DNA from 4 places in the Herbaspirillum sp. Her2 genome. Region 1 is predicted to be linked to each of the others. Evidence: predicted binding sites of a transcription regulator. Region 1 holds the regulator's gene; each other region holds the start of a gene.
What was found. Region 1 encodes sigma-54, which starts transcription at its own class of promoters, with help from an activator protein. Its sites were predicted from a motif close to TGGCANGNAANCTGCTTT; they were not measured.
Positions count from the first base shown of each region.

Region 2: the regulator sigma-54 is predicted to act here: its motif matches at 2,760-2,777, upstream of hmpA (NO-inducible flavohemoprotein).
Region 3: the regulator sigma-54 is predicted to act here: its motif matches at 1,840-1,857, upstream of ACWHXP_RS20025 (TorF family putative porin).
Region 4: the regulator sigma-54 is predicted to act here: its motif matches at 4,223-4,240, upstream of ACWHXP_RS14215 (CmpA/NrtA family ABC transporter substrate-binding protein).

Region 1 covers NZ_CM176331.1:5,519,043-5,526,359, reverse strand. Annotated here, with positions in the region: gene ACWHXP_RS25125 (KdsC family phosphatase) at 1-137, shown strand, start outside; gene lptC (LPS export ABC transporter periplasmic protein LptC) at 134-742, shown strand; gene lptA (lipopolysaccharide transport periplasmic protein LptA) at 794-1,432, shown strand; gene lptB (LPS export ABC transporter ATP-binding protein) at 1,435-2,178, shown strand; gene ACWHXP_RS25105 (RNA polymerase factor sigma-54) at 2,310-3,800, shown strand; gene hpf (ribosome hibernation-promoting factor, HPF/YfiA family) at 3,953-4,315, shown strand; gene ACWHXP_RS25095 (hypothetical protein) at 4,378-4,524, opposite strand; gene grxD (Grx4 family monothiol glutaredoxin) at 4,686-4,997, shown strand; gene ACWHXP_RS25085 (UbiX family flavin prenyltransferase) at 5,020-5,622, shown strand; gene ACWHXP_RS25080 (SDR family oxidoreductase) at 5,711-6,469, opposite strand; gene mdeB (alpha-ketoglutarate dehydrogenase) at 6,631-7,317, opposite strand, start outside.
Region 2 covers NZ_CM176331.1:1,593,482-1,600,798, reverse strand. Annotated here, with positions in the region: gene ACWHXP_RS07340 (dodecin) at 108-335, opposite strand; gene ACWHXP_RS07335 (hypothetical protein) at 765-947, shown strand; gene norR (nitric oxide reductase transcriptional regulator NorR) at 1,088-2,665, opposite strand; gene hmpA (NO-inducible flavohemoprotein) at 2,838-4,031, shown strand; gene ACWHXP_RS07320 (hypothetical protein) at 4,247-4,603, shown strand; gene ACWHXP_RS07315 (2-hydroxyacid dehydrogenase) at 4,604-5,602, opposite strand; gene ACWHXP_RS07310 (MFS transporter) at 5,944-7,230, shown strand; gene ACWHXP_RS07305 (GNAT family N-acetyltransferase) at 7,313-7,317, opposite strand, start outside.
Region 3 covers NZ_CM176331.1:4,395,553-4,402,869, reverse strand. Annotated here, with positions in the region: gene ACWHXP_RS20040 (YifB family Mg chelatase-like AAA ATPase) at 1-1,145, opposite strand, end outside; gene ACWHXP_RS20035 (accessory factor UbiK family protein) at 1,219-1,464, opposite strand; gene ACWHXP_RS20030 (hypothetical protein) at 1,523-1,753, opposite strand; gene ACWHXP_RS20025 (TorF family putative porin) at 1,919-2,701, shown strand; gene ACWHXP_RS20020 (P-II family nitrogen regulator) at 2,714-3,052, shown strand; gene ACWHXP_RS20015 (ammonium transporter) at 3,068-4,603, shown strand; gene gshA (glutamate--cysteine ligase) at 5,009-6,307, shown strand; gene gshB (glutathione synthase) at 6,346-7,314, shown strand.
Region 4 covers NZ_CM176331.1:3,137,827-3,145,143, forward strand. Annotated here, with positions in the region: gene ACWHXP_RS14195 (DUF423 domain-containing protein) at 1-80, shown strand, start outside; gene ACWHXP_RS14200 (methyl-accepting chemotaxis protein) at 153-842, opposite strand; gene ACWHXP_RS14205 (ABC transporter ATP-binding protein) at 899-1,711, opposite strand; gene ntrB (nitrate ABC transporter permease) at 1,725-2,681, opposite strand; gene ACWHXP_RS14215 (CmpA/NrtA family ABC transporter substrate-binding protein) at 2,740-4,011, opposite strand; gene ACWHXP_RS14220 (DUF3309 family protein) at 4,595-4,753, shown strand; gene ACWHXP_RS14225 (hypothetical protein) at 4,980-5,378, shown strand; gene ACWHXP_RS14230 (YMGG-like glycine zipper-containing protein) at 5,496-5,711, opposite strand; gene ACWHXP_RS14235 (hypothetical protein) at 5,756-6,124, opposite strand; gene ACWHXP_RS14240 (CsbD family protein) at 6,385-6,555, opposite strand; gene ACWHXP_RS14245 (PAS domain-containing sensor histidine kinase) at 6,845-7,317, opposite strand, start outside.

The DNA of each region.
Region 1 (7,317 bases):
GCCATCGCGAGGTGAAGTCGCGCAGCGACTACGTGACCCAGGCCAGCGGCGGCCATGGTGCCGTGCGCGAGATCTGCGACCTGGTGCTGGCAGCACAAGGCAACTACGAGGCGGCCCTCGCGCCGTACCTGGCATGAGCGGGCGCAGCGGAGAACGCAACGCCGAGCGCATCCGCCTGGCGGTGATTCTGGTGATCCTGATCGCCGGTGCCCTGGGCAGCTTCTGGGTGATGCAGGCCATGCGGGCCGCGGGTGACCAGCAACCGGCGCAGCGTCCGCGTGGCAAACCCGACTACTACCTGGAAAACTTCAACTACGTGCGCATGGGCCCGACCGGTCTGCCGCGCTATGACGTTGCGGGAACGAAGATGGTGCACTACCCCACGGATGACTCCTTCGAGATCACCAAGCCGGTGGTGCACAACCTGGACCAGAACCAGGCACCGATGGAGCTCTACTCGGATACCGCGCGCGTCACCGACGACCAGACGCAGATCCACATGTACGGCAACGCCAACGCCATTCGCGCGCCCTACAAGGGCCGCGAGCAGATGCACCTGGTGTCGGAATACCTGCTGCTGTTGCCTGACGATGAAATCGTCAAGACCGACAAGCCGGTGGCCATGACCATGGGCACCACGCGCCTGAACGGCGTGGGCATGGTGGCCAACAATGCGACCCAGGTGGTGCAGCTGTTCGGCAATGTCCGCGGCTATTACGAGCCCACTCCGAAGAAACGCTAAGCCGGATGACTCCGGGATAAAAACGCCAAGAACCGATCAGACAGGAACCCAATGAAACGCTCATTCTTACTGCCGATGCTGATGCTGGCTGCCGTGTGCGGCGTGGCCAACGCCGAGAAGGCGGACTCCACCAAGCCGACCAACATCGAGGCAGACCAGATGGTCTACGATGACGTGCGCCAGGTGAAGACCTTTACCGGCAACGTGGTCATGACCCGCGGCACGCTGATCATCAAGGCCGGCCGCGTGGTATTGACGACCGACCAGTACGGTTATGAAAATGCGGTGCTGTATGCGGCCCCGGGCGCGCTGGCCAACTTCCGCCAGAAGCGTGACGGCGGTCCCAACCTGTGGATCGAAGGCCAGGCCGAGCGCATCGAGTATTCGGAGCAGACCGAAATCTCCAAGCTGTTCCAGCGCGCGCACATCCAGCGCATGGACGGCGATCGCATCACCGATGAAGTCAACGGCGAATTCATCTCCTACGACAGCCGCGCCGAATTCTATTCCGTGAACAACACCGCCACCGGCGAGAGCAAGCCGGGCGCAGGCCGCATCACTGCGGTGATCCAGCCCAAGAATCCGCCGCCGGCAGGCAGCACCGCGCCGGCCACCCCGTCGGCCCAGCCCGCGGGCAAGAACAACGCCGCGCAGCCTGCAACGCGTCGCGACAGCGGAAAGGATCAGTAACGATGGCAGTCAGCTCGCTGGTCGTTCGCGGCCTGAAGAAAAGTTATGGCGCGCGCCAGGTAGTGCGCGATGTCTCGATGGAATTGCGCAGCGGCGAGGTGGTCGGCCTGCTCGGCCCCAATGGGGCCGGCAAGACCACCTCGTTCTACATGATCGTGGGACTGGTGCCTTCCGATGGTGGCGAGATCGACCTCGATGGCGCGTCCATTTCGCGCATGCCGATCCACAAGCGTGCCACCATGGGCTTGTCCTACCTGCCGCAGGAAGCCTCGGTATTCCGCAAGCTGACGGTGGAAGACAATATCCGCGCCGTGCTGGAACTGCGCCGGGAAGAGGGCAAGCCGCTCTCGCGCGATGAAATCGAAGGCCGCCTCAACAACCTGCTGCACGAATTGCAGATCGAGAAGCTGCGCGAAAGCCAGGCGCTGTCGCTCTCGGGCGGTGAACGCCGGCGCGTCGAGATCGCCCGCGCACTGGCCACCGATCCGCGCTTCGTGCTGCTGGATGAACCGTTCGCCGGTATCGACCCGATTGCCGTGATCGAGATTCAGCGCATCGTGCGCTTCCTGAAGGAACGCGGCATCGGCGTGCTGATCACCGACCACAACGTGCGCGAAACGCTGGGCATCTGTGATCGCGCCTACATCATCAACCAGGGCACGGTGCTGGCCAGCGGCAATCCGGAAGAGATCATCGCCAACGAGTCGGTGCGCCGCGTGTATCTGGGCGAGCATTTCCGCATGTAAGCGGTGCAGTCGGCTTGCCCGATACGCTTGAAGAAATACAGAGTGCACATCACGTAATACGCAACAAGCAATACGCAATACGCAACGACCGGCAGAGCAACCAGCGGGCCACGCCGCTTTCAGAAAGACAGATGAAACAGTCGCTCCAGTTACGTACCTCGCAGCACCTCGCATTGACGCCGCAACTGCAGCAGTCGATCAGACTGTTGCAACTGTCGACGCTGGAACTGCACCAGGAACTGGAACAGATCCTCTCCGATAATCCCCTGCTGGAACGCCTCGACGACGCGCTCGACAATTCGGTACGTCTGCTGGCCGATGGCGCGGTCTCCAGTTCGCCCTCCAGCGGCGTTGCCGAAACCAGTCACGAAGGCAGCGGCGAAGCGGCCCCGGCCGCCAGCGATGGCGATTCCAGCTTCGACTACCAGGACAACGCGCCGGAAGCCGGTGTCACGGGGGATGCCGACTGGAGCTTCGACGACGTCGCGCGCAGCGGCAAGTCGCCAGACGATGACGATGCCCGTCCACAACTCGAAGCGCACGAACTGACCCTGCGCGAACACCTGCTGGAACAGATCCGCGTGACCGCACGCACCCTGCGTGATCGTGCGCTGCTGGAACTGCTCACCGATGCGCTCGACGAGAGCGGCTATCTGGAAGAGCCGCTGGAAGACATCCACGCGCGCCTGCCCGAAGAGCTGGGCATCGACATGGAAGAGCTGTCGATTTCGCTCAAGCTGCTGCAGAGCCTGGACCCGGCGGGTGTCGGTGCGCGCAGTGCCGGCGAATGCCTGGCCCTGCAGATCCGCCGCCTGCCCAAGATTCCCTTCGTGACGCGCAAGCTGGCCTTGAGGATCGTGGAGGATTACCTGCCGCTGTTTGCACAACGCGATTTCAACAAGATCAAGAAGGCACTGGATTGCGATGACGAAGACCTGCGTGAAGCGCAGGCCGTGATCCGCCAGTGCCGTCCGCATCCGGGTGCGGAATTCGCGCGCGATGCCTCGGACTATGTGGTGCCGGACGTGATTGTCAAGCAGACAAAGAACGGCTGGCAGGTCATGCTCAACCATGAGGTCATGCCCAAGCTGCGCGTCAATGCGATGTATGCCAGTGCATTGAAGCAAGCCAAGGGAGAAGGTTCGCTGTCGTCGCAGTTGCAGGAAGCCAAGTGGCTCATCAAGAACATGCGGCAACGTTTCGATACAATTTTGCGCGTCGCGCAGGCTATTGTGGAACGTCAAAGAAACTTCTTTTCACATGGGGCAGTCGCCATGCGCCCCCTTGTGCTGCGTGAAATTGCTGATACACTGGGTCTACACGAGAGCACCATCTCTCGCGTGACGACTCAGAAATACATGCTCACTCCGCATGGAATGTTTGAGTTGAAATACTTCTTCGGTAGCCATGTCGCGACTGAAACCGGAGGTGAAGCATCCTCCACCGCGATACGGGCGCTGATCAAACAGTTGATAGGAGCCGAGAACCCGCAGACCCCATTATCCGATAGCAAGATTGCGGATATGCTGGCAGAACAAGGCATGGTGGTCGCGCGACGCACAGTCGCCAAATACCGCGAAGTGTTGAAGATTCCGCCGGTCAATCTCCGCAAGTCCCTCTGAGTTTTTCCTCAGTTTTTCTGCAGTACCGTTGCTGTGTTCAGGCAAGCATCCGACTGATGCCCGCGCCATCCGACACGAAGACCGTGCCCGTGGTACAGCTGCAGCAGGATCGATTGCACGAACCTCCAGTGACTTCACGATAGGAGTCTTGTATGAATCTGACCATCAGTGGACACCACCTCGAACTGACCCCCGCCATCCGGGAATACGTGCAAAGCAAGCTCTCGCGTATCAAGCGCCATTTCGACAACGTGATCGACGTCAGCGTGATCCTGAGCGTAGATAAACTCACAGAAAAGGAAAAGCGCCAAAAAGCGGAAATCAACGTCCACATCAAGGGGAAGGATCTACATGCGGAAAGCATCGCACACGACCTCTACGCTGCCATTGACACGCTGATCGACAAGCTCGATCGCCAGGTCATCAAGCACAAGGACAAGTTGCAGGAGCATCACTCCATGGCCAAGCGCCTGCCGGACGAAACGCCGGAGGATGCGGTGGCCGGAGCGGCATAAGCCAGGACACCCTCGGCAAGCCACCTCGCAGCCGCAAGGCTGCTGAGAAAGCCAGCCGAATTTCATGAGGAAGGGGCGCGCAAGCGCCCTTTTTCATTTGCGGCCGCCGAACTGGCCAAGCCTGTGGAAAAGATATAAATCATTGCGTAAAGCAACTTTTCCACCGCCGCTGCTGACGATGATGCAAGGGACGGCTTGAATGTCTTCACGGCACCCTCATCTTCGACACAAGAATTTGCATACGATATAAATCATTTCCTCGATGCAATTTTTTTCCCGTTCAGACAGGCCACCAGCATGCAGGCGATTTCAACGCGCCCGCCGGCTTTTCCCTATAATGTCGGGCAATCCCATTTTTAAAGGCACAGCCATGAGCGACGTCCAATCCTGGATCAAAGAAACCGTGACCCAAAACCCCGTGGTGCTGTTCATGAAGGGCACTGCACAGTTCCCCCAATGCGGCTTTTCCGGCAAGGCCATCCAGCTGCTGAAGGCCAGCGGTGCCGAGAACATCGTCACCGTCAACGTGCTGGAAAGCCCGGACGTGCGCCAGGGCATCAAGGAATACTCGAACTGGCCGACCATTCCTCAGCTGTACGTGAAGGGTGAATTCGTCGGCGGCTCCGACATCATGACCGAGATGTACGAGTCCGGCGAACTGCAGACCCTGATCAAGGGCTGAGTTTTACTTACCTGACTGACTCATGAGCAGTTCTTCCAGCCAGCCGCGCCAGCGCCTGATCGTTGCGATCACCGGTGCCACCGGTGCCATCTATGGCGTGCGGCTGCTGGAGCATCTGCGCAAGCATGGCCAGGTGGAAACGCACCTGATGGTGTCCGAAGCTGGCGTGCTCAATCTGCATCAGGAACTGGACATGCGGCGCAAGGATGTGGAAGCGCTGGCCGATGTGGTGCACAACGTGCGCGATGTCGGCGCCTGCATCGCCAGCGGCTCGTTCGCCTCCACCGGCATGGTGGTGGCGCCCTGTTCGATGAAGACCCTGGCCGCCGTGGCGCATGGTCTGTCCGACAACCTCATCACCCGCGCAGCGGATGTGGTGCTCAAGGAACGCCGCCAGCTGGTGCTGATGGTCCGCGAGACCCCGTTCAATCTGGCCCATCTGCGCAACATGACATCCGTCACCGAAATGGGCGGCGTGATCTTCCCGCCCCTGCCCGGCTTCTACCAGCGCCCTGCTTCCATGGAAGAGATGGTGGATCACACGCTGGGACGCGTGCTGGACATGTTCGGGATTTCCATGCAGTTGACGCCGGAGTGGAAGGGCATGAAGGGCGGGACTGAGTGATGCGTTAGCCCTTATCACGTTCGGGCAAAGAAAAATGGCCGCAGCTCATCACCGCGGCCATTTCTTCATCTGGCGAATATAACCCGGCTCACCCCCGCCCGATATACGGCATCTTGGTCGCCATCACCGTCATGAACTGCACATTGGCCTCCAGCGGCAGGCTGTCCATGTAGAGGATGGCACGGGCCACGTGTTCGGCATCCATGGTCGGTTCGACCTTGGTCGAGCCATCAGCCTGCAGCGTGCCCTTCTTCATCAGCGTGGTCATGTCGGTGGACGCATTGCCGATATCGATCTGCCCGCAGGCGATGTCATAGGCACGGCCATCGAGCGAGGTGGCCTTGGTCAGCCCCGTAATGGCATGCTTGGTGGCGGTATAGGAGGCCGAGAACGGGCGCGGTGCATGCGCCGAGATCGAGCCGTTGTTGATGATGCGCCCGCCGCGCGGCGACTGATCCTTCATGATGCGGAAGGCTTCCTGAGTGCAGAGAAAAACGCCGGTCAGGTTGATGTCCACCGCCGCCTTCCACTGCTCCACGCTCAGTTCTTCCAGCGACACCGGCGGCGCAAAGATGCCGGCATTGTTGAAGAGCAGGTCCAGCCGTCCGAAACGCTCGCGGGTCCTGGCGAAGAGCTGCTTCACCGAGGCCGGATCGGTCACGTCGGCCGCCACCACCAGCGCGTTGGCACCATGTTCGCCGGCCAGCTTGCCGGTTTCTTCAAGCGCATCCTGGCGGCGTCCGGCCAGGGCGACGCCATAGCCTTCGCGCAGCAGCGCGAGCGTGATCTGCCGGCCAATGCCGGAACCTGCGCCGGTCACCAGCGCGATACGTTTGGGTGCAGCCATCGTGTGTACTCCTCACTCACTGTAGTTCATGGACGATGCGCATCACGGAGCCATAAAAAAACCGCCCGTGATGCACGGGCGGTTTCACTATAACAAACACGGCGTCGGGCCAGATGAGAGATTTTCAATCCGGCTGGCCGCCGTTCATCTATCGCTCCACTTCATACTGAGGACGACAAGGGCTTGTTCGTATCGATACCCAATGTACGCGCCGCTTCTTGCAGCCGCGCACGTTCATCCCCCCACACTTCACACAGGGCCGTATAAGCAATCCAGCGCGCATCGATCTCGAAGAAGTCCCGCAGGTTCACCCGCGTATCGCTACGCCCAAACCCGTCCGTCCCCAGCGTCACATAGGGTGCCGGCACGAAGGCGCGAATGCTCTCGGGCAAGGTACGGATGTAATCGCTGACCGCAATCACGGGCGCCACACTGCCCTGCAATTGCGCTGTGACATAGGGCTGGCCATCGCTGCCCGACAAGCGCTGTGCGCGTTGTGCCGCCACGCCATCCCGCGCCAGTTCGGTATAGCTGGTCACGCTCCACACCTCGGCCTCGATCTGCCAGTGCTGCTGCAGCAGCGCAGCCGCCGCCACGGCTTCCTTGAGGATGGGGCCGGAACCCAGCAGCCGCACTGGCGCCCCGGGCTTGCGGCCGAGACAGTACATGCCGCGCAGGATGCCCTCCTGCACGCCGTCCGGAAGACTGGGCTGGGCCTCGTTCTCGTTAGTGACGGTGATGTAGTAGAAGACGTCATCGCCGCGTTCCATCATGCGCCGCATACCCTCATCCAGGATCACCGCCAGCTCATAGGCATAGGCCGGATCATAGGACACACAGTTGGGAAT
Region 2 (7,317 bases), 1.7 Mb from region 1:
CTTCAGCTTAGCGAGCCGATGCCGCAGGCGCAAATTGAACATCGCTATCCGGTGGCGATGCGCATTGCCTGCCTGTATCCCTCATCCATGGCATCGGCCTTGATCGCTCAGGATTCGACGCGGAAACCGATCTTCAAGCCCACCTGGAAATGGCCGATGCTGCCATTTTCCACATGGCCCCGGCATTGCGTGACCTCGAACCAGTCCACGTTCTTGACGGTCTTGCCCACGTCGGCAAGGGCATTGCGGATCGCTTCATCCGTGCCGTTGGGCGAGCTGCCGACGACTTCGATGATCTTGTAGGTGTTGGAATTGTCTTGCTTGCGTTCGGTCATGGGGACTCCTTCCTGATGGGGATGGGCTCATCGGACGATGAGGCGAATCCATAGGCTAGCCGGCCCATTGGGCGGACGGCATCGGCCAACGCCAGCAGCTTGCGTAGGACAGCAGGCGGGAAAGCCATCCCGCGCACGACAGACGACCGATCAGATGAACTCGTTTTTTGCTCCGCAGCAAATTTGCCCGGAGCCGCCCTGCCATTGCCGGAAAACAAGGATTGCCGGTCTTCAACAGTGCGTGTCTTCCTACAAAAATTTAAGCCGCTCAATACCTGTTGCACCGCAACCAAACCGGCTAATATTGCATCATCTGGCTTGCCAAAACGTTCATATGCGTTGCGACGCTACGCATGATCGATGGCAGCCCTGCCCGCCCTGATTCGTTCCGGCGGGCCTGCACGAGATTTTCATCCCTTGGAGATCATCATGTCGCAACTCAACCCCGGCGTTACCGTCACTGCACCCGCAGGCGCACCCGTGAAGGTCATCAGCGCACCGCCCGAAGACCTGCAACACGTCAACGACGATGCCGCTGCCGCCCGCAACCTGACGGCCATCCGCATTCGCGGCCAGCTGGCAGAACTGGATGTGGAGCGTCAAGACGCCTGAGGCTGTTCTCCGCTCTGGCTTTTTGACACCAGGCTTCACGCCGCCACGGCCGGAATCATGATGGGCAGCCTGTCCTGACGGATTCCGGCCGTTTTCTTTTCTTTTTCTTCATATCGACCGTAAACCACCCTCCCCTCGGCTCAACGCAGTCCGAGACGTCTGGCCAGCCGGTTCAGGTTGGCCCGGTCCACCCCCAGCTCCCGCGCCGTCGCGGCCAGGTTGCCGCCATGGCGTTCGAGACACTCACTGACCAGCTTGCGCTCGAAGCGCTCGACGGCTGCACGCAGGCCTTCGCCCGGCTGCGCGGGTTCAGCTTGTGCGCTGGCCGCAGTGTCAGGCGAGGCTAGCGGGCGGGCGGAATGCCCCAACTCCAGCGCCGCCGCATCCAGCGTCAGGATGGCGGGTCGTTTTGGCTGCGATGCCAGGGCGCGCAGGGCGCTGCGCCCGATCAGGTGTTCCAGTTCGCGGACGTTGCCGGGCCAGGCGTAGTCCAGCAGCGCGCGCTGGGCATCGGCTGCCAGGCGCAGACTGGACAAGCCCAGCCGCGCCCGGTTCTGCTCCAGGAAATATCCGGCCAGCAGCAGCACATCGCGTCCGCGCTCGCGCAGCGGCGGCACGCGGATCGGGAACACCGACAAGCGGTGATAGAAATCCGCGCGGAAATGGCCGCGCTTCACTTCCCCGGCCAGGTCCCGGTTGGTGGCAGCGATCAGGCGCACGTCCACGCGGTGCTCGCGATCTGAACCTACCCGCTGCAGCTGCCCGCTCTGCAGCACCCGCAGCAGCTTGGCCTGCACCGCCAGCGGCAGCTCCCCGACCTCATCCAGAAACAGCGTACCGCCATCGGCCATCTCGAACTTGCCGCGACGGTCTGCAACCGCTCCCGAGAAAGCCCCGCGCACGTGGCCGAACAATTCACTTTCGACCAGCGTATCGGGCAAGGCTGCGCAGTTCAGGCTGATCATGGGCTTGTGCGCACGGGGTGAGGCTGCATGCAGGGCGTGGGCCACCAGTTCCTTGCCGGTGCCGGTTTCGCCGGTGACCAGCACCGTCATGTCGCTGGGGGCGGCCATGCGGATCTCGTCCAGCAGCTGTTGCTGGGCCGGACTCTGGCCGATCAGTTCGCGCTTGCCCTGGCTCTCCTCCAGCCCCAGCCGATAGGCTTCGGCGCGCTGGCGTGCCTGTTCGCCAGCGGCGGCCAGGTCGTCGATGCGTTCGGCCACATGCACGGTGGCAGCCGCCAGCGCCGCAAAAGCCTGCAGCGAGGCCATGTCGACGCCATCGAAGCGCCCTGCACCCAACGCATCCAGCGTGACCAAGCCCCACGGGCGGCCATTGACCGAGAGCGCACAGCCCATGCAATCGTGCACTTCCAGCGCGCCGGAATGGGCGTCATTCAAGCCATCGACCAGACCGTCATAGGGATCGGGCAGGCTTGAATCGGCAGGAAAGCGTGTCGGCCCGAAATTGGCCAGCAGCACGCCGAAGCGCGGATGGTCGGCGATGCGGAAACGGCGGCCCAAGGTATCGCTGGAAAGTCCGTCGATGGCCAGCGGCACCAGCAGCTCGCCCTCCAGTCGCAGCAAGGCTGCAGCATCGCAGGGGAACAGCGTGCGCAAGGTCTGCAGCAGGCGGCGATAGCGCTCGCGGTCATCGATCTGGCGCGACAGGTCGGCTACCAGCGGGAGCAAGGCATCGAGCAGGACTTTTGAGGTCATATTGACTTCCAAAGGAAGATTGATTGGTCATTATGACACAGGTCATGAATACACCAACCGCTCGCAAGTTCCTGATTTTATTGGTATTCGAAAGTGGCACGCCTTTTGTAATAGCAAGAGGGTCCCGGACATTCCGGCACTTCCTCCACCGCTTCCAACAGAAAGGTCCCGCATGCTTACCGATGCCCAACTCGCCATCGTCAAATCCACCGTCCCCCTGCTCGAATCGGGCGGCGAGGCGCTGACCACGCACTTCTACAAGATGCTCATGCGCGACTACCCACAGGTTCATCCCCTCTTCAATCGCGCCCACCAGGCCAGCGGCGACCAGCCGCGTGCGCTGGCCAATGGCGTACTGATGTACGCGCGGCATATCGATCGCCTGGAAGAAATGGGCCCGCTGGCCGCGCAGATCATCAACAAGCACGTCGCCGTGCAGGTGCAGCCCGAGCACTACCCGATGGTCGGCGACTGCCTGCTGCGTGCCATCCGTGAAGTGCTGGGCGCGGAGATCGCCACCGATGCCGTCATCGATGCCTGGGCTGCCGCCTATGGCCAGCTGGCCGACATCCTCATCGGCGCCGAACGCCAGCAATATGACGCCAAGGCCGCCGCGCCAGGCGGCTGGCGCGGTGCGCGCAATTTCGTGGTCACGCGCAAGGTGGCCGAGAGCGAGGAGATCACCTCCTTCTACTTCATGCCCAAGGATGGCGGCGCGCTGCTGGACTTTGAGCCGGGCCAGTACATCGGCCTGCGCATGGTGGTGGACGGGCTGGAACAGCGCCGCCAGTATTCGCTGTCGGCCCCGCTGCGCCAGCAGGGGCAGCCGCTGCAATACCGCATCAGCGTCAAGCGTGAAGCCGAGGGCAAGGTCTCGCGCCATCTGCACGACGAGATCCATGTGGGCGCGGTGGTGGAACTGTTCCCGCCGGCCGGCGACTTCACGCTCACGGCCAGTGACAAGCCGCTGGTGCTCATCAGCGGCGGGGTGGGCATTACGCCGATGATGACCATGCTGGCAGCGGCGCTGCCGACCGGTCGCCCGGTGCATTTCATCCATGCGGCGCGCCATGGCGGCGTGCATGCTTTCCGCCGTCAGGTGGAAGAACTGGCGGCGCAACACCCGCAACTGCGGGCGCATTTCTGCTATGAACGGGCGCGCGCAGGCGATCCGGCCCCCTACGCCACCGGCTTCATCGATGCGGCTCTGCTGCAGCAATGGCTGCCGCAAACGCGGGACGTGGACGCCTACTTCGTCGGCCCCAAGCCGTTCATGAAAGCCATCAAGCGTGCGCTGGGCGCGCTGGGTGTACCGGCGGCTCAGAGCCGATATGAATTCTTCGGTCCGGCTGCCGCGCTGGAGTGATCCTGTCTGGCCGAAAGGCGCGCTGAAGGGGCGATGGCGGGCGATCCGCCATCGCCCTTTTGTTCCTTCTGAGCGCCATGCTGCAGCAGCGTGAAGCTCTTTGCAAAATTTACCTGCCTGGCGCTGGCAATCCCTGAAAGATTGATCTTCGACAAGTTTTCCGCGTTGCAGCAAATGCTATCCTGAGGACTCCCCTCCTCCTCCGAAAGACCGCCATGAGCGAAAAGTTGAGCGCCGAGCGCCACACTCCCGAAGAACTGACCCAGGAGCTGGAAGCACTGGACCTGGAGATCGTCCGCTGCGCCGTAATCTGCCAGGTACGCCTGTTCGATCCGGGCGTACTGAACCAGGTCATGGACAACAACGAGCAGGTCTGCGGCCAGGCCCATCCGACTGCTTTCCAGAGTCTGCGCGGACTGCTCTACCTGCATTTCGACATGCATCGGCAGCTGGCGCAGACCTATGGCGCCGACGATGCCGAACACATCATCCAGCGCGTGCATGAACACCTGCGTCCGCGCATCGGCGAGCAGCTCGGCTCGCTGTTCGACGCCGGCCGCCATGCGAGCTGATCAGGCCACCAGACGCTCGCCCAGTTGCTTGCCCGCGGCGAAATCATTCAGGTTGGCGATGGTGGTCTGCATGATCTGGCCGATGGCTTCCTCGGTGAAGAAGGCCTGGTGGCCGGTGACGATGACATTGGGGAAGGAGACCAGGCGCTGGATCACGTCATCGGTGATGATGGTCGAGGACAGGTCCTGGAAGAACAGGCTGGCCTCCTGTTCATAGACATCGATGGCCAGGCCGCGCAACTGGCCGCTCTTCAAGGCGGCAATCGCGGCTTCGGTATCGACCAGCCCGCCGCGGCTGGTGTTGACCAGGATGCAGCCGGGCTTGGCGAGGGCCAAGGTCCCGGCATTGACCAGATAGCGCGTGGCTTCAGTGAGCGGACAATGCAGCGAAATCACGTCACTGGCGGCGAAGAGCTCCTCGCGGCGCACGTAGCGTCCGCCCAGAGCCTCGAAGTCCGGATTGTGATGCACGTCGCTACCCAGCACGGTGCAGCCGAATCCGGCCATGATGCGGGCGAACAGTGCGCCGATCTTGCCGGTACCGATCACGCCCACGGTCTTGCCGTGCAGGTCGAAGCCCATCAATCCTTCCAGCTCGAAATTGCCTTCGCGGGTGCGCATGCTGGCGCGCGCGATTTTTCGGTTCACCGCCAGCAGCAGGCCCACGGCGAACTCGGCCACCGAGTAAGGTGAATAATCGGCCACGCGCGCCACCGTGATACCCAACCGCCGCGCGGCTTGGGTATCGATGTGATTGAAGCCGGTGGAGCGTGTGGTGACGAAACGCACGCCCAGAGCGGCCAGGCGTTCCAGGACGGCAGCACCCAGGTCATCGTTGACGAAGGCCGCCACGGCCTGGCAGCCGCTGGCCAGCTGTGCCGTATCGAGATCGAGACGGTCTTGCAGGAATACCAGTTCATGCGCAGCGCCGGACGCGGTATTGGCGCGCGTGAGCAGGGTCTGGTCGTAGCGGCGGGCGCTGAAGACGGCGGTTTTCATGGGAACCTTTCATGGATGAGCTGGGTTGCGTGAAGTCATGTGCAATGCCGCATTGCACCATAATTCACTTCGGATCGCCTTGACCCACCGCAGCTTGCCGCGCGAACAGCTTTTTGCGATGGAAATGCGCGCTGAAGCTTTCATCCAGCTATCGAAAAAACCGATATTTGCTTGCGCAGCGCCGCAAGTGGGTCCCATGGATCACTTTCGGGCATAGAATCGGCGGCGCAATAGCTGTCCCCACAAAAAAAGATCCTGACACAAGCTGCCGCATGGCAGTACGAGACAGGCGCAAGACCGGAATCAACACGGTCCGCCCAACAGATAACGAGGCACATATCATGACGACATCCACTTCTTCGCAATCGAAGTTTTCCACCGTGCTGCGCGTGACCAGCGGCAACTTCATGGAAATGTTCGATTTCTTCCTGTTCGGTTTCTACGCGACCCACATCTCGAAGGCCTTCTTCCCCAGCGACAACGAGTTCGCCTCGCTGATGCTGACCTTCATGACCTTCGGCGCCGGCTTCCTGATGCGCCCGCTGGGCGCCATCATCCTGGGCGCCTATGTCGACCGCGTCGGCCGCCGCCAGGGCCTGATCGTGACCCTGGCGCTGATGGCCCTGGGCACGATGCTCATCGCTTTCGTCCCCTCCTACGCCACCATCGGCGTGCTGGCCCCGATGCTGGTGCTGGTCGGCCGCCTGCTGCAAGGCTTCTCGGCCGGTGTGGAACTGGGCGGCGTGTCGGTCTACCTGGCCGAAATGGCCACGCCCGGCAACAAGGGCTTCTATGTGAGCTGGCAGTCGGCCAGCCAGCAGGTGGCCATCATCGTGGCAGCGGCCATCGGCTACATGCTCTCGACGACGCTCACTCCGGCCCAGGTCGGTGACTGGGGCTGGCGCGTGCCGTTCTTCATCGGCTGCCTGATCGTGCCGGTGCTGTTCGTGATCCGCCGCTCGCTGCAGGAAACCGAAGAGTTCATGCGCCGCAAGCATCGTCCGAGCACCGGCCAGATCTTCCGTTCCATGATCGAGAACTGGAAGCTGGTCATTGCCGGCATGATGCTGGTGTCGATGACCACCGTGTCGTTCTACCTGATCACGGTGTACACCCCGACCTTCGGCAAGAACGTACTGAAGCTCTCCACCGAAGCGAGCCTGATCGTGACCTTGTGCGTGGGCCTGTCCAACTTCATCTGGCTGCCCATCATGGGCGCGCTGTCGGACCGCATTGGCCGTCGCCCGATCCTGGTGACCTTCACCGTCCTGACCATTCTGACCGCCTACCCGGCCGTGAACTGGCTGGTGCATGACGCCAGCTTCGCCAAGATGCTGATGGTGGAACTGTGGCTGTCCTTCCTGTACGCCAGCTACAACGGCGCGATGGTGGTGGCCCTGACCGAGGTGATGCCGGCTGACGTCCGTACTGCGGGCTTCTCGCTGGCCTACAGCCTGGCTACCGCCGTCTTCGGCGGCTTCACGCCGGCCATTGCGACTGGCCTGATCGAAATGACCCACGACAAGGCAGCGCCTGGCCTCTGGATGAGCACGGCTGCAGTGTGCGGGCTGATCGCCACCCTGATCCTGTATCGCAACAAGGCGGCACGGCAGGCAGTGACGGCCTGAGACAGGTTCTTGTACTAGCTATTGGGATGGGCCGCAGAATTGCGGCCCTTTTTTATGGCCTGCCGGAGAAAATGCCGCTTGCTTAAC
Region 3 (7,317 bases), 1.1 Mb from region 1:
ATGTCGATGCGGTCCAGCAGCGGGCCGGACAAGCGCGCCTGGTAGCGCTTGACCAGTTCCGGCGTGCAGCGGCAGCGGCCCTGGCTGTCGCCATACTGTCCGCACGGACAGGGATTCATGGCCGCGATCAACTGGAATCGTGCCGGGAATTGCGCCTGCCGCGCCGCCCGCGAGATCACGATGTGGCCGGACTCCATCGGCTGGCGCAGCACATCCAGCACGCTGCGGGGATATTCGGCGATCTCGTCCATGAACAGGACCCCATGATGTGCCAGCGAGATTTCACCCGGCCTGGGCGAACTGCCGCCGCCGACCAGTGCCACGGCGGAGGCGGTGTGGTGCGGCGCCCGATAAGGCCGCTGCCGCCAGCGCGCGATGTCGAAACTGCCGCTCAAGGATTGCACTGCGGCGGATTCCAGCGCTTCGTCCTGCGTCATCGGCGGCAGGATCCCGGGAAAGCGGGTCGCCAGCATCGACTTGCCGGCACCGGGCGGGCCAACCAGCAGCAGGCTGTGCTGGCCCGCCGCGGCCACTTCCATGGCGCGCCGGGCCTGCAATTGCCCCTTGATATCGCTGAAATCCGGATAGGCCGCCCGCTTGCCGCCCGGCTGCGGCTGGTGCCGCTGCAGCCGGGCCGCGGGATCGCGCGTGCTGAAGTGGGTGCAGACGTCCAGCAAGGAGGTCGCCGGGAGGATTTGCGCCTCGGGCAGCAGTGCGGCTTCGTCGGCATTGGCGGCCGGCAGGATGAAGCTGCGCCGGTGGCCATCCTGCTGCTGCTCGCGCTGCATGGCGCAGGTCATGGCCAGCGCGCCGCGAATGGGCAGCAGCTGGCCCGACAGCGACAGTTCGCCGGCATATTCGTGGTCGTCCAGACGATCCGCAGGCATCTGTTCGGAGGCGGCCAGGATGCCCAGGGCGATGGGCAGGTCGGCGGGGGCCAGGTTGACGGTAATGCGGCGGGCGGGGAATTCAAACCGGGCGTTTTGCAGCGCCGCCCGGACGCGGTCCTTGGCTTCCTTCACCTCGGCTTCGGGGAGTCCGACGATGGTGAAGGCCGGCAAGCCATTGGCCAGATGCACCTCGACCGTCACCGGCGGGGCGCTCATGCCGGCCAAGGCGCGGCTGCGCAATACTGCCAGGCTCATCGCGATGAACCCGGCAGCTGGTCAGCAGAAAGAAGGGAAGGGGGAGGGAAAGAGAAAAGTGTCCGGGCCAGGGTCATGGATTCTGTTTTTGCTGAGCCTCAAGCTCGGCAACACGCGCTTCCAGCGCCTCCAGGCGGGCACGGGTCTTGGCCAGTACCTGGGCCTGGACGTCGAATTCCTCGCGCGTGACCAGGTCCAGCTTGGCAAAACCCTGACTCAGCATGGCCTTGACGTTCTTCTCGATGTCCTTGGCCGGAGAGTTCTCGATCGCCTTGTTGATCTTGGATTGCAGGTCTTCAAAAAATGGGGGCTTGTCCATGTCGGATCTCCTTGGCAGATAGCTGTACTGCAAGTTTAGCGGTTTCCCGCCCATCCTCCTACCGGGATGTCCCGCTGAGACCGCATTTTTGCCAACAGGTGCCGGCCAGCGCTTCAAAACGGGCAGAAAACGCGCTGAAATGCAGTGAATTTTCCTGCAGGAAATGCTCCGACTTGGTGATCTTTGCTTCGCCCGCCACCCGCGCACCAAAATGTGTTCGCCGCGTTTGATGCAGGATTGATAAAAAACCATCAATATCGCACCAGTAGCGTGCATTTGGGTGGCGCATGCACTATTTTGAAGCTGATCTCGAAAAAAATCGTTGCAAATCTCTGGTTTCACGCAAAAAGACAAGTCTGCCTTGCCGAACGGACATGGCACGGCTCCTGCTAATGAGTCTGGGCAAAGACAAAAAACCGACTTTATTGTTAAAACATAAACCAGAGGGAAAGTCATGAAGAAACTGATTCTTGCAACAGCCATCGCCGCATCCTTCGTTTCTACCGTGGCCCGCGCAGAAGACGCCAAGCCGGACAATGAACTGAGCTTCAACGCTGCCGTGGTGAGCGACTACCGCTATCGTGGCCTGACCCAGACCCGCTTTGATCCGGCCCTGCAGGTTGGCGCTGACTACACGCACAACCCGACCGGCCTCTACGCCGGGACCTGGCTGACCAACATCAAGTGGATCAAGGACGCGGGCACCCTGACCGGTACCGACACCAAGGGTGACGTCGAGTGGGACATCTACGGCGGCAAGCGCGGCGACATCGGCGGCGGCTTCACCTATGACGTCGGCGGCCTGTACTACTACTACCCGGGCAACACCCTGGCCAACAGCGGTGCCAAGAACGCCAACACCTTCGAACTGTATGGCCAGGTCGGCTACGGTCCGGCTTACTTCAAGTATTCGCAATCGCTGACCAACCTGTTCGGCGCCGTCAACAGCAAGTACAGCCAGTACTTCGACCTGGGTGCCAACATCGAGACCTACTACGGCGTGATGCTGGGTCTGCATGTCGGTCACCAGAGCGTGCGCGGCAACCCCAACGACTTCAGCTACACCGACTGGAAGATCGGCCTGTCCAAGACCTTCGACGAGGCAGCCGGCATCACCCTGGGCCTGGCCTACGTCGGTACCGACCTGAAGGACGGCGTGACCACCACCCCGGCATCGGATGGCGCCAAGAACGTCGGCAAGAACGGCTTCGTCTTCTCCATCAGCAAAACTTTCTAACAAGAGGTTCGTATGAAACTGATCACTGCGATCATCAAACCGTTCAAGCTGGATGAGGTGCGTGAAGCCCTCTCGGCCATCGGTGTGCAAGGCATCACCGTGACTGAAGTCAAGGGCTTCGGTCGTCAGAAAGGCCATACCGAGCTGTATCGCGGTGCCGAGTATGTGGTGGATTTCCTGCCCAAGACCAAGATCGAGGCCGCCGTGGACGACGCCATCGTCGAACGCGCCCTGGAAGCCATCGAGACCGCCGCCCGCACCGGCAAGATCGGCGACGGCAAGATCTTCGTCCAGGACTTGCTGGACGTGATCCGTATCCGTACCGGCGAGACCGGTAAAGACGCTCTGTAAAAAAGGGGAATTCTAATGAGCATGAAGAAAATGTTTTCCGGCGCGCTCGCCATTGGCGCGCTGTTGTTGGCGGTAGGTTTTACCGCTCCGGCCCAGGCGCAGGACGCGCCCAAGCCTGAAGCCGCAGCGGCCACCGCCGCTGCCCCGGCCGCTGCCGCTCCGGCTGCGCCCAAGGCTGAAGCAGCTGCCCCGGCTGCCGCTGCCCCTGCAGCGCCGGCCGCAGCCGCTGCTGCTCCGGCTCCGGTCCCCAACAAGGGCGACACTGCCTGGATGCTGGTGTGTACCGCTTTCGTCATCCTGATGACCCTGCCAGGCCTGGGCCTGTTCTACGGCGGCCTGGTGCGCAGCAAGAACATGCTGTCGGTGCTGATGCAGTGCTTCATGATCTTCTCGCTGATCTACATCCTGTGGTTCGTCTACGGCTACAGCATCGCGTTCACCGAGGGCAGCGCCTTCTTCGGCGGCTTTGATCGCCTGTTCCTGCACGGCCTGACCGGTGACTCCAACACCGCTACCTTCAGCAAGGGCGTGGTCATTCCGGAACTGGTCTTCGTCGCCTTCCAGGGTGCGTTTGCCGCCATCACCGTGGCGCTGATCATCGGTGCCTTCGCCGAGCGCGTGAAGTTCTCCGCCGTGATCCTGTTCTCGATCCTGTGGTTCACCTTCTCCTACCTGCCGATGGCCCACATGGTCTGGTTCTGGCCGGGTCCGGACGCCTTCACCGATACCGCCGCCGCTGAAAAGGCGACCGCCATCTCGGGCTGGCTGTTCCAGAAGGGCGCGCTGGATTACGCTGGTGGCACCGTGGTGCACATCAATGCCGCCATCGCCGGCCTGGTGGGTTCCTACGTGATCGGCAAGCGTATCGGTTTCGGCAAGGAAGCCTTCAAGCCGCATAGCCTGACCCTGACCATGGTCGGTGCCTCGCTGCTGTGGTTCGGCTGGTTCGGCTTCAACGCCGGCTCCGGTCTGGAAGCCAACGGCACTGCTGCCCTGGCCTTCGTCAACACCATCCTGGCCACTGCTGCCGCGGTCTTGTCCTGGAGCTTCGGCGAATGGATCGGCAAGGGCAAGCCTTCCATGCTGGGTGCTGCTTCGGGCGCCGTCGCCGGTCTGGTGGCGATCACCCCGGCGGCCGGCTTCGTGGGCGTCATCGGTGCCGTAGTCATGGGCCTGCTGGCCGGCCTGCTGTGCCTGTGGGGCGTGAGCGGCCTGAAGAAGATCCTGGGTTCGGACGATGCACTGGACGTCTTCGGCGTGCACGGCGTGGGCGGCATCCTGGGCGCCATCCTGACCGGCGTGTTCGCAGCGCCCAGCCTGGGCGGCACCGGCATCTACGACTACGTGGCCAACGCCGTTGCTCCGGATTACTCCATCGGCGGCCAGGTCTGGATCCAGTTCCAGGGCGTGCTGACCACCGTGATCCTGTCGGGTGTGGTTTCCTTCATCGCCTACAAGATCGTCGACGTCGTCATCGGCCTGCGTGTGACCGAGGAAGAAGAACGCGAAGGCCTGGACATCTCCAGCCACGGCGAATCGGCCTACCACTAAGCATCTGTCGTACTGAGTCTGCAGTATTCCTTCGGGGCTGGAAACGGCCTCTTTACAAGGCACCTTCGGGTGCCTTTTTTCATTTGCAGGCTTCACGACATGAAGAGGATGCAAGCTTGCCAGGGAGTCAAGCTGTCGTTTTTTTGCCATTTCCTTCAGGTAAAGCGGTTTCCTGATGCATTGCCGCGTCGCAGGGGGATAATTCCCGAGTATTTGAGTCGGACTCTTTAAAATGCCGCCATCATCGCCATGTGAACACTCCCGGCCACGCCTTTGCAGCGACCGTGGCCGGATCCCGGCTTTGCTGAAATGGCAACAGCGGCGTCTACTGCGTCGCAACACGGTTTCAGGAATCCGCTAAAATCGAAGCTCGCTGCCGGCATTTACATATTGTTAAGGTCTTTTATGGTCCCGCATCTCGTCACCGCTCTGAATGGTCCCCTGCTGGAGCTGGAGAAGAAAATCCTGGGTGCCACGCCGGCCATCGAACGCTGGTTCCGCATGGAGTGGCAGGAGCACACGCCGCCCTTCTATTGCTCGGTGGACCTGCGCAATGCCGGGTTCAAGCTGGCACCGGTCGATACCAACCTGTTCCCGGGCGGCTTCAACAACCTCTCGCCGGAAATGCTGCCGCTGGCGGTGCAAGCGGCCATGGCAGCCATCGAGAAATACTGCCCGGATGCGCGCAACCTGCTGCTGATTCCGGAAACCCAGCCCGGCAATACCTTCTACCTGCAGAACATCGGCCGCCTGATGCAGATCTTCCGCCAGACCGGGCTGAACGTGCGCCTGGGTACGCTGGCCCAAGGCGCAACGAAGCCGCAGCAGATCGAACTGCCCGACGGCACCCACATTACGCTGGAACCGCTGGAGCGCTCGGCCAACGGCCGCCGCTTGGGCCTGAAGAACTTCGACCCCTGTACGGTGCTGCTCAACAATGACCTCTCCAGCGGCATTCCCTCGGTGCTGGAAGGGCTGCATGAACAAAGCGTCCTGCCGCCGCTGCACGCGGGCTGGGCGCTGCGCCGCAAGAGCAACCACTTTGCCGCCTACGATGAAGTGGTGAAGAAGTTTTCCAAAATGGTCGAGGTCGACCCCTGGATGCTCAACCCGCTCTTCGCCAAGGTCAGCGACATCGACTTCCAGGAGAACACCGGCACCGACGCGCTGGCCGACAGCGTGTCCTCGCTGCTGTCGAAAATCCGCAAGAAGTACAAGGAATACGGCATCAAGGAACAGCCCTTCGTCTTCATCAAGGCCAATGCCGGCACCTATGGCATGGGCATCATGGCGGTCAAGGATGCCAGCGAGATCAAGGACCTCAACCGCAAGCAGCGCACCGGCATGCTGGCCGGCAAGGAAGGCCTGGAAGTCTCGGAAGTGATCGTGCAGGAAGGTGTGCACTCCTTCGAGCGCATCAACCAGGCCGTGGCCGAGCCGGTGGTCTACATGATCGACCGCTATGTGGTGGGCGGTTTCTACCGCGTGCACGCCGAACGTGGCGTGAACGAAAACCTGAACGCCCCCGGTGCGCATTTCGTGCCGCTGGCGTTCGCCCAGCAGCATGCCCTGCCTGACATGCATGCCAAGCCGGGCACGGCCGCGCCCAACCGTTTCTACATGTATGGCGTGGTGGCGCGACTGGCGCTGCTGGCCGCCTCGGTGGAGATGGAAAAGACCGACCCCAACCCGGAAGTTTATTAATATCGCGCCTTTGCCAGGCTCAACAGGACCCCAGCCTCATGAAAATCGCTTTCCTCGCCGATCCTCTGGATACGTTCAAGACGTACAAGGATTCCACCTTCGCCATGATGCGCGAGGCCGCACGCCGCGGACACAGCATCTACGCCTTCGAACAGGGCGACCTGGTGCTGGAAAACGGCCTGGTGACTGCCAATGCCTTCAAGATCACGCTGACCGGCGAGGCCGATGACTGGTACCGTGCCGACAAGCCGGCGTCGTCCTTCCTCTCCGAATTCGATGCGGTGATCGTGCGCAAGGATCCGCCCTTCGACATGGAGTACATCTACACGACGTACTTGCTGGAGCTGGCCGAGAAGCAGGGGGCGCGCGTATTCAACAAGCCGGCCGCCATCCGCAGCCACAACGAGAAACTGGCCATTGCCCAGTTCCCGCAGTACACCGCGCCGACCCTGGTCACGCGCGACGCCAAGCGCCTGCGCGCCTTCCACGACGAGCACCAGGACGTGATCCTGAAGCCGCTCGACGGCATGGGCGGCATGGGGATCTTCCGCGTCAAGGCCGATGGCATGAATCTGGGCTCCATCATCGAAACCCTGACCGACAACGGTCAACGCACGATCATGGCGCAGCGTTTCATTCCCCAGATCAGCGCAGGCGACAAGCGCATTCTCCTGATCGGCGGCAAGGTGGTGCCCAATGTGCTGGCACGCATTCCGCAGGGCAACGAGGTGCGCGGCAACCTGGCCGCAGGCGGTCTGGGCAAAGCGCAGCCGGCATCGGCTCGCGACATCGAGATCGGCGAGGCTTTGGGGCCGATCTTGTATCAACGTGGCCTGTTACTGGTAGGATTGGACGCTATCGGCGACTATCTCACCGAAATCAACGTCACCAGCCCGACCTGCTTCCAGGAAATTACCCAGCAGACCGGCTTTGATGTGGCGGCGATGTTCGTGGACGCGCTGGAGGCAGCCGCAGGGGCAGCAGAGGTTAGAGGGTCGGTCGGATAATGG
Region 4 (7,317 bases), 2.4 Mb from region 1:
GTGCCATCACGCCGTTTGGCGGTGTGGCCTTTCTCGCAGCGTGGCTGCTGGTGGCGTGGGCAGCGCTGAAGAGCCGATAAGCAGCATTAAGCAAAATTCAATGCTCTGGAAAAGAGCATTGAACGCAGATGAATGGTACCAGGAAGGCGCATTCAGGCCGCAGCGCCACTCAGCGCTTCCTTGACCAGTTCATCGATTTCACCGGTGATGTTGGAAAGCACACCAGCCACCACCGAGAATTCCCTGCCAGCCTGTCCTGATCGCGCTGCCACGATGCGGGCATTGAAGGCCACCATCTTGGCTTCGCGTGCAATGGTTTCGATGTCGGTCATGATGCCGCGCAACTGCTCGCGCATGAGGCGCGCATGCTTCTTCGACTGCGCTTCGTAGACCGCCGTGATCTCGTTCAACACGGCCAGCAGCGGCGTGGTTTCCTGCACCAGCTGTTCCAGCAGGGCCGGACCGGTCTTGAGCTTGTCCTCGATGGCATTGAGCGCACGTTGCGCCAGTTCGGCAAAACTGGTGATGCGCGCATCGCCCCGGCTGCGTCCGAAATACACCTCTTCCAGCTCCGGGCAGAATACGCCGGGCAAGTCCCCGGAGCGCTTGAGCAAGGCCGCATGGGCGCTGCGGAACAGTCCCAATGCCTCGCGCGCAGTGGCACAAGCTCCCTGCTGGCCCTGTGCTGCGAGCACCGCGTACAACACCAAGCGCTGCGACGTGAAGCGGCGGCGGCCAGAGAGATTGATCAGGGCACCAAACACTTCGCCCGAGAGCGGAACGAGTGCGGACTCCTCAGCGCCCTCAACAGGGGCCTCCTCGATGACAGCCAGGCTGCTCATGGACATCTCCTTCAATTGCATTGGACAGGTGGCCGGCAGAAGGGTCTGACGCGGGCTTACGCCGCTTCCCGCGCCGGATGCGCCTGCTTGCGATACAGGAACTCCAGCACCGCCGTGCGATAGGCACCATACTGCGCATCCTGCGCCAGCGAGACACGGTCGCGCGGACGCGGCAGCTTCACTTCCACGATCTCGCCAATTGTGGCAGCGGGACCATTGGTCATCATCACGATGCGGTCCGACAGCAGCACCGCCTCATCCACATCGTGGGTCACCATCACCACCGTCGATTCAGTCTTGGCCACGATCTTCAACAACTCATCCTGCAGGTGCGCACGGGTCAGTGCATCGAGTGCGCCGAAGGGTTCATCCATCAGCAGGACCTTGGGCTCCATCGCCAGCGCGCGGGCAATGCCGACGCGCTGCTTCATGCCGCCGGAGATCTCATTGGGCCGCTTGCTCTCGGCCGCCGTCAGGCCGACCAAGGCCAGCGCGGCGCGCGTGCGGTCACGCAGCTGGGTGCGATTTTCGCTGGCACCGAACACCCGCTCCACACCGAGATAGATGTTTTCATAGCAGGTCAGCCACGGCAGCAGCGAGTGGTTCTGGAACACCACTGCACGCTCCGGGGCCGGACCACCGATCTCGCGATTGGCACACAGCAGTACGCCATCACTGGGCTTGAGCAGGCCCGCAATCAGGTTCAGCAAGGTCGACTTGCCGCAGCCGGAGTGGCCGATCAAGGTGACGAACTCGCCCTTGGCCACCGTCAGGTTGATCTCGCGCAGTGCATGGAAGACGCCCTTCCTGGTGTGGAACACCATCTCCACACCGTGGATGTCGATGAACTTGCCGTTGATGTTGTCCATGATCCTGCCCTCCTCAGTTGTTGACCTGCTCGTAGGTGAACGCCTTGGCCAGCGCCACCAGCAATTGTTCCAGCACCAGCCCGACCACCCCGATGACGACGATGGCGATGATGATGTGCGGCACGTTCAGGTTGTTCCATTCATCCCAGACCCAGAAGCCGATGCCGACGCCGCCGGTCAGCATCTCGGCGGCCACGATCACCAGCCACGCAGTACCGATGGAAAGGCGCACGCCGGTCAGCATGTAGGGCAATACCGAAGGGAAGAGGATCTTGGTCAGCACCTTCCATTCGGAGAGATTGAGCACGCGCGCCACGTTCATGTAATCCTGCGGCACGCGCTGCACACCGACGGCCGTGTTGATGATCATCGGCCAGATCGAGCAGATGAAGATCGACCAGATCGCCGCCGGATTGGCCGACTTGAACACCAAGAGGCCAATGGGCAGCCAGGCCAGCGGCGAGACCGGACGCAGCAGGCTGATGATGGGGCCGAACATGCGCGAGAGGAATTCCACGCGGCCAATCGCAAAGCCCAGCGGAATGCCCACCAGCGCCGCCAGTCCGAAGCCCATGCCGACCCGCTGCAGCGAAGCCAGCACGTTCCAGCCTATGCCCTGGTCGTTGGGACTGTTGCGGTAGAAGGGATCGGAAAACATCACGCCCGCTTCCTTCAGGGTCACCCATGGCGTGGGGAAGCTGGCGGTCTTCAAGGCGATGATCTGCCAGACCAGCACCAGCAGCGCCACCCCCAGCAGGGGCGGCACCACGCGCATGAAGAGGCCGCCCGCAATGATCTTCTTGCGCAGGCTGCGCGCTTTCACGCTGCCGGCAGCGCTGGCGGCGGGTGCCCCCTGCGCTTCGTTGGCGGCGGCTGCACGCACCGGCTCGCTGGCAGCAGACACGCCGGCGTGGCCGTTGCCAGCGGGCTTGGCGTTCTCACCCATGATGCTCTCTGCGACTGCACTCATCATCTTCCCCTTGCTCTAAGCACTTCACCTTGATGGACACGGCGCAGGCCGCACCCGCTTACACCTTGATCTTGAACGCCTGCGCGTAGGCCGCCGGATTCTTGCCGTCCCACACCGTGCCGTCCATCAATTTGGAACTGCGCATGACCTCCTTGGGCAGCGGTGTCTTGGTCATGGCGGCAGCGTCCTTGTAGAGATCGATCTGGTTGACCGACTTGGCCACGGCGAGGTAATCCGGATCACTCTTCAACAGGCCCCAGCGGCGGTGCTGGGTCATGAACCACATGCCATCGGAGAGGAAGGGGAAGTTGACCTGGCCTTCGTCGTAAAACTTCATGTAGTTGGGATCGTCCCAGGTCTTGCCCAGGCCGTTCTGGTAGCGCCCGAGGATGCGCTGGTCGATCACGTCCTTGCTGGTGTTCACATAGGATTTGTCGGCGATCACCTCGGCCATCTTGTTCTTGTTGGCCAGCGAGGCATCGATCCACTTGCTGGCCTCCAGGATGGCGGCCATCATGGCGCGACAGGTGTTGGGGTACTTCTGCACGAACTCCAGCGAAGTGCCCAGCACCTTCTCGGGATGGTCCTTCCAGATGTCCTGGGTGGTGATGGCGGTGATGCCCACGCCATCGACGATGGCGCGATGGCCCCAGGGCTCGCCCACGCAGAAGCCATCCATGTTGCCCACCCGCATGTTGGCCACCATCTGCGGCGGCGGGACCGTAATCACCTTGGCATCCTTCATCGGATTGATGCCGTTGGCGGCCAGCCAGTAATACAGCCACATCGCGTGGGTGCCGGTCGGGAAGGTCTGTGCGAAGGTGTATTCGCGCTTGTCGGTCTGCATCAGCTTGTAGAGCGATGCGCCATCGACTGCCCCCTTGTCAGCCAGCTTTTTGGACAAGGTGATGGCCTGGCCGTTATGGTTCAGGCCCATCAGCACCGCCATGTCCTTCTTCTGGCCGCCGATGCCCAGTTGCACGCCATAGATCAGGCCATACAGCACGTGGGCCGCGTCCAGCTCGCCGTTGGTGAGCTTGTCGCGCACGCCGGCCCAGGAGGCTTCCTTGCTGGGGACGATCTTGATGCCGTACTTCTTGTCGAAACCCAGCACCGAGGCCATCACCACCGAGGCGCAATCGGTCAGGGGGATGAAGCCGATCTTGACTTCTTCCTTTTCCGGCTTGTCCGAGCCGGCCGCCCACGCACCGCCCGGGAGCATGCCCAGCATGCCACTGCCGGCGGCCAGTGCACCGCCCTGCAGGAGCGTGCGGCGCTTGCCGTCCACCCTGTCCGCTGCCTTGAGCGCGCTGTCCTGTGCATCCTGCATGCCGCTGCCGAGCGCGCCTGTCTTGTCTGCCTGACCTTTGGATTCCATAGCACCATTCCCCTTGCGTTGCGATTTGAAGAAAGCCCAAACAAAAAAAGGCGTGTTCCGACATGGATGACCCATACCGGAAGACGCCTTTGTCCTGGACGGCGCGACCGCCATTGGCCACACCTTCACGTTGCTTGCGCATTGCTGCGCTTGTGCATCAGCTTCAGCAAAGAGCGTGCCAGAACCGCGACGCACCTCGAAAAGCCGCATGGGAACTGCGTTGCAAGGGAACACGATGATATCCGCAGCGGCAGGAGGAGGACCTCGCGGCGCGATCAAATCGGGCGGGATCCGCACTTCGGTTGTGCCTTGCACCAAGTTGGCAGCGATTTGTCAGGGTCGCAACGATGGCCTGCGCTGGCCAAGCCGGGGGCGCGGCCACCTACTCACGCTTGCCGGATTTTCCTACAGCACATTGCGATGGGCGCTGATCGTGCGGCGGACCGGCTGACCCTAAGATGACCCCAGCTTTACGAATCACCCGGCGCTTGCACCCTGGCGGGCAAGAACGAACTCAATAACAAAGGAGAAATCCATGACCCTCGGCACCATCCTGCTCATCGTCCTGATCCTGATCCTGCTCGGCGTCATCCCCGCTTGGCCGCACAGCCGCAGCTGGGGCTATGGTCCCAGCGGTATCGCTGGCACCATCGTCATCATCCTGCTGATCCTGCTGCTGCTCGGCAAGATATAAGGCGGGGCGGCAGCCGGCCTGTGCGGTCCGGCTGCCCTGGCCCCAGCCTTCGGACGCTCCCTTCCCTCCCGCAAGCCTGATACCATCCGGTGGCGGACGGAAAAACGGCGCGGACGGTGCCTGTCACCGTCCGCGCCGTTTGCTTGTGGACGCCGCCCCGCCCCGCCGGGGCAAGCTCACGCGCATGGCTTTCCCTGCTCCCGTACCGTGATGAGGCTGACATCAGATGAACAATAAATTCCTCGCTTCTCCCCTGCCCGCTCTCCTGGCGGCCCTGAGCCTGCTTTGCGCGGCCGCCGCGCACGCTGCTGAAGAAGATGTCAGCAAGGCCGATCCCCAGCGCTGGTACCAGGATGACAACAGCGCCAAAGGCCGGCTGCAAAACCTGAACAAGGAAACGGCGGCCGCCTATGCCGAAGCGCTGCAGGGCTGCCGCAGCCTACGCGGGAAGGATGCTGCAGCCTGCCGCAAGCAAGCCGCCGACGCCAGGTCGCAGGATGCTGCGCGGGCACAGCGCATCTTCAAGGACTACCAGGGCGGCGAACCCGTTGCGGTATCCGTCAAGGGTGACCCCAAACAGATGCACAATCACCACAAGCACGGCAGCCACCCGGCTCCGAAATAAACTGGCTCCCTCCACTGCCTGAATGCAACAACGCCGCAACAGGTCACCCTGTCGCGGCGTTGTGGTGGGCCGCTCCTCAGCGCGAGGAGCGGCGGCCGGGATCAGCCGACCAGCGAATTACTTGCCGACCTGATTGCCGATGACGCCACCGACGGCGGCACCACCCACGGTCCCGATGGCGCTGCCACCGGTGAGGACTGCACCACCGACGGCACCGGCACCTGCGCCGATGGCGGTGTTCTTGTCTTGCTGGGTCATGCCGCTGCAGCCGGTCAGGGCGGCAAAGGCACAGATGGCTACCGAGGTCACTGCCAGTTTTTGCATGGTCTTCATGATGACTCCTTCCTCTTTGTCGAATAGGGGAATACGGCCGCCGATCAGGTCGACGGACGCATGATCACGCGCGGCGCCTTGGGCTGTTGTGCGTGATCACGATAAACCGGTGCGCTGGGCGCAGCCTTGGCCGGTTCGCGTTGCGCTGCCGGATCCTTGCCATCGGCTCGTGCGCCAAACAGCAGCACGGCGTTCTGGAGGGACTTGGAGCGCTTGCTCTCGGCCATGTCCATGTAGCGGAATTTCTTCTGCCCCAGCTTGTGCAGACGCGCTGCATCCACCGGCATGTGACGGTCCATCGTGGAAGCCGACCAGCGCGATGCGCTGTCGACGGCTTGCGGAGTTTCTGCGAAAGCGTGAGAGGCGAAAGCCGAAGCGGCTGCCAGCATGCAAATACCGACTGTTTTTTTCATGGTCGTCCCTTTCAGGGGTCCCTTCTGGCGGTGAGCAAAATTTCATGCGGCAAACCGTGAACTCTTTTGCAATTCCCGGCTCTACCAGCACCATGACCACATGGTCGCGGAAATTGCTGCATCACAAAATCAGCCGTTTCCGATATTCGTGTAGGCGTTTTCCTACACGCGCTGTGCTGCCTGCTTCAGATGTCCTTCACACCCTGCCGGCCCGTGCCGCCGGTGCCTGATCAGGTCACCGGAACACGGACATCCAGGACTTAGTCCTTGGCGGCTTCCTTGGCATCGCCATAGGTCTTCTGGACGTTGCCTTCGACCTGCTTGGCAGCACCCTTGACCTGCTGGCTGGTATTGCCGGTCAGCTCACCGGTCTTCTCCTGCACCTTGCCTGCCACTTCCTTCAAGCTGCCTTTGATCTGGTCCTTGTTCATGATGGCTCCTTTGGGTTGTTTGCCTGATGGTTACCCGGTGCCGCACTGGGCTGGCTGCCGGCTCCGCCACCCTTGCCGGCCCGACGGGCGGTGAGTGACGATGAATTCATGGTACCGATGAGCCTGTCGGGCGAACATAAGAGAGTCGTCCTTTCACGCGTAGGAAAAAACGAAAAACCGTGCAGGAAAAACGCTCTTCAAACAAACCTCACCAAAACGCAAAAAGCCGCCCTGGGGGCGGCTTTCAGAGGGTGTGACGCAATCTTGAATACCGTCGGGCGCCGGCCCGTCAAGTCTCGCTGGCAGCAAGTTCCGGACGGATCGGCAGGCTGATGCTGATGAGCGCGCCCTTGCCCGGCGTGGAGCGGATATCGACCTCGCCACCAAAGAACGTGGCGCGCTCGCGCAGGCCGCGCAGACCGTAGGTCTTGTGGTTGTCGCGCCGCTCTTCGGGAATGCCCACGCCATCGTCGCGCACGGTCAGCGCCACATGATCCTCATCGACATCGAGAATCACGTCGACCTTGCTGGCCTTGGCGTGCTTGGTCACGTTGTTGAGCATTTCCTGCAGCATGCGGTAGATGGCGATTTCCATCTCGTGGCCCACATCGACGTCTTCATCTGGCAGGCTGGCGTGGCAGGCGATGCCGGTGCGCTCGTGCAATTCATCGAGCTGTTCCGAGATCGCAGCCTTCAGCCCGAACAGGTCCAGGGTATTGGGACGCAGCTCGGTCTGGATGCGCCGGGTGGTGGCCACCAGCG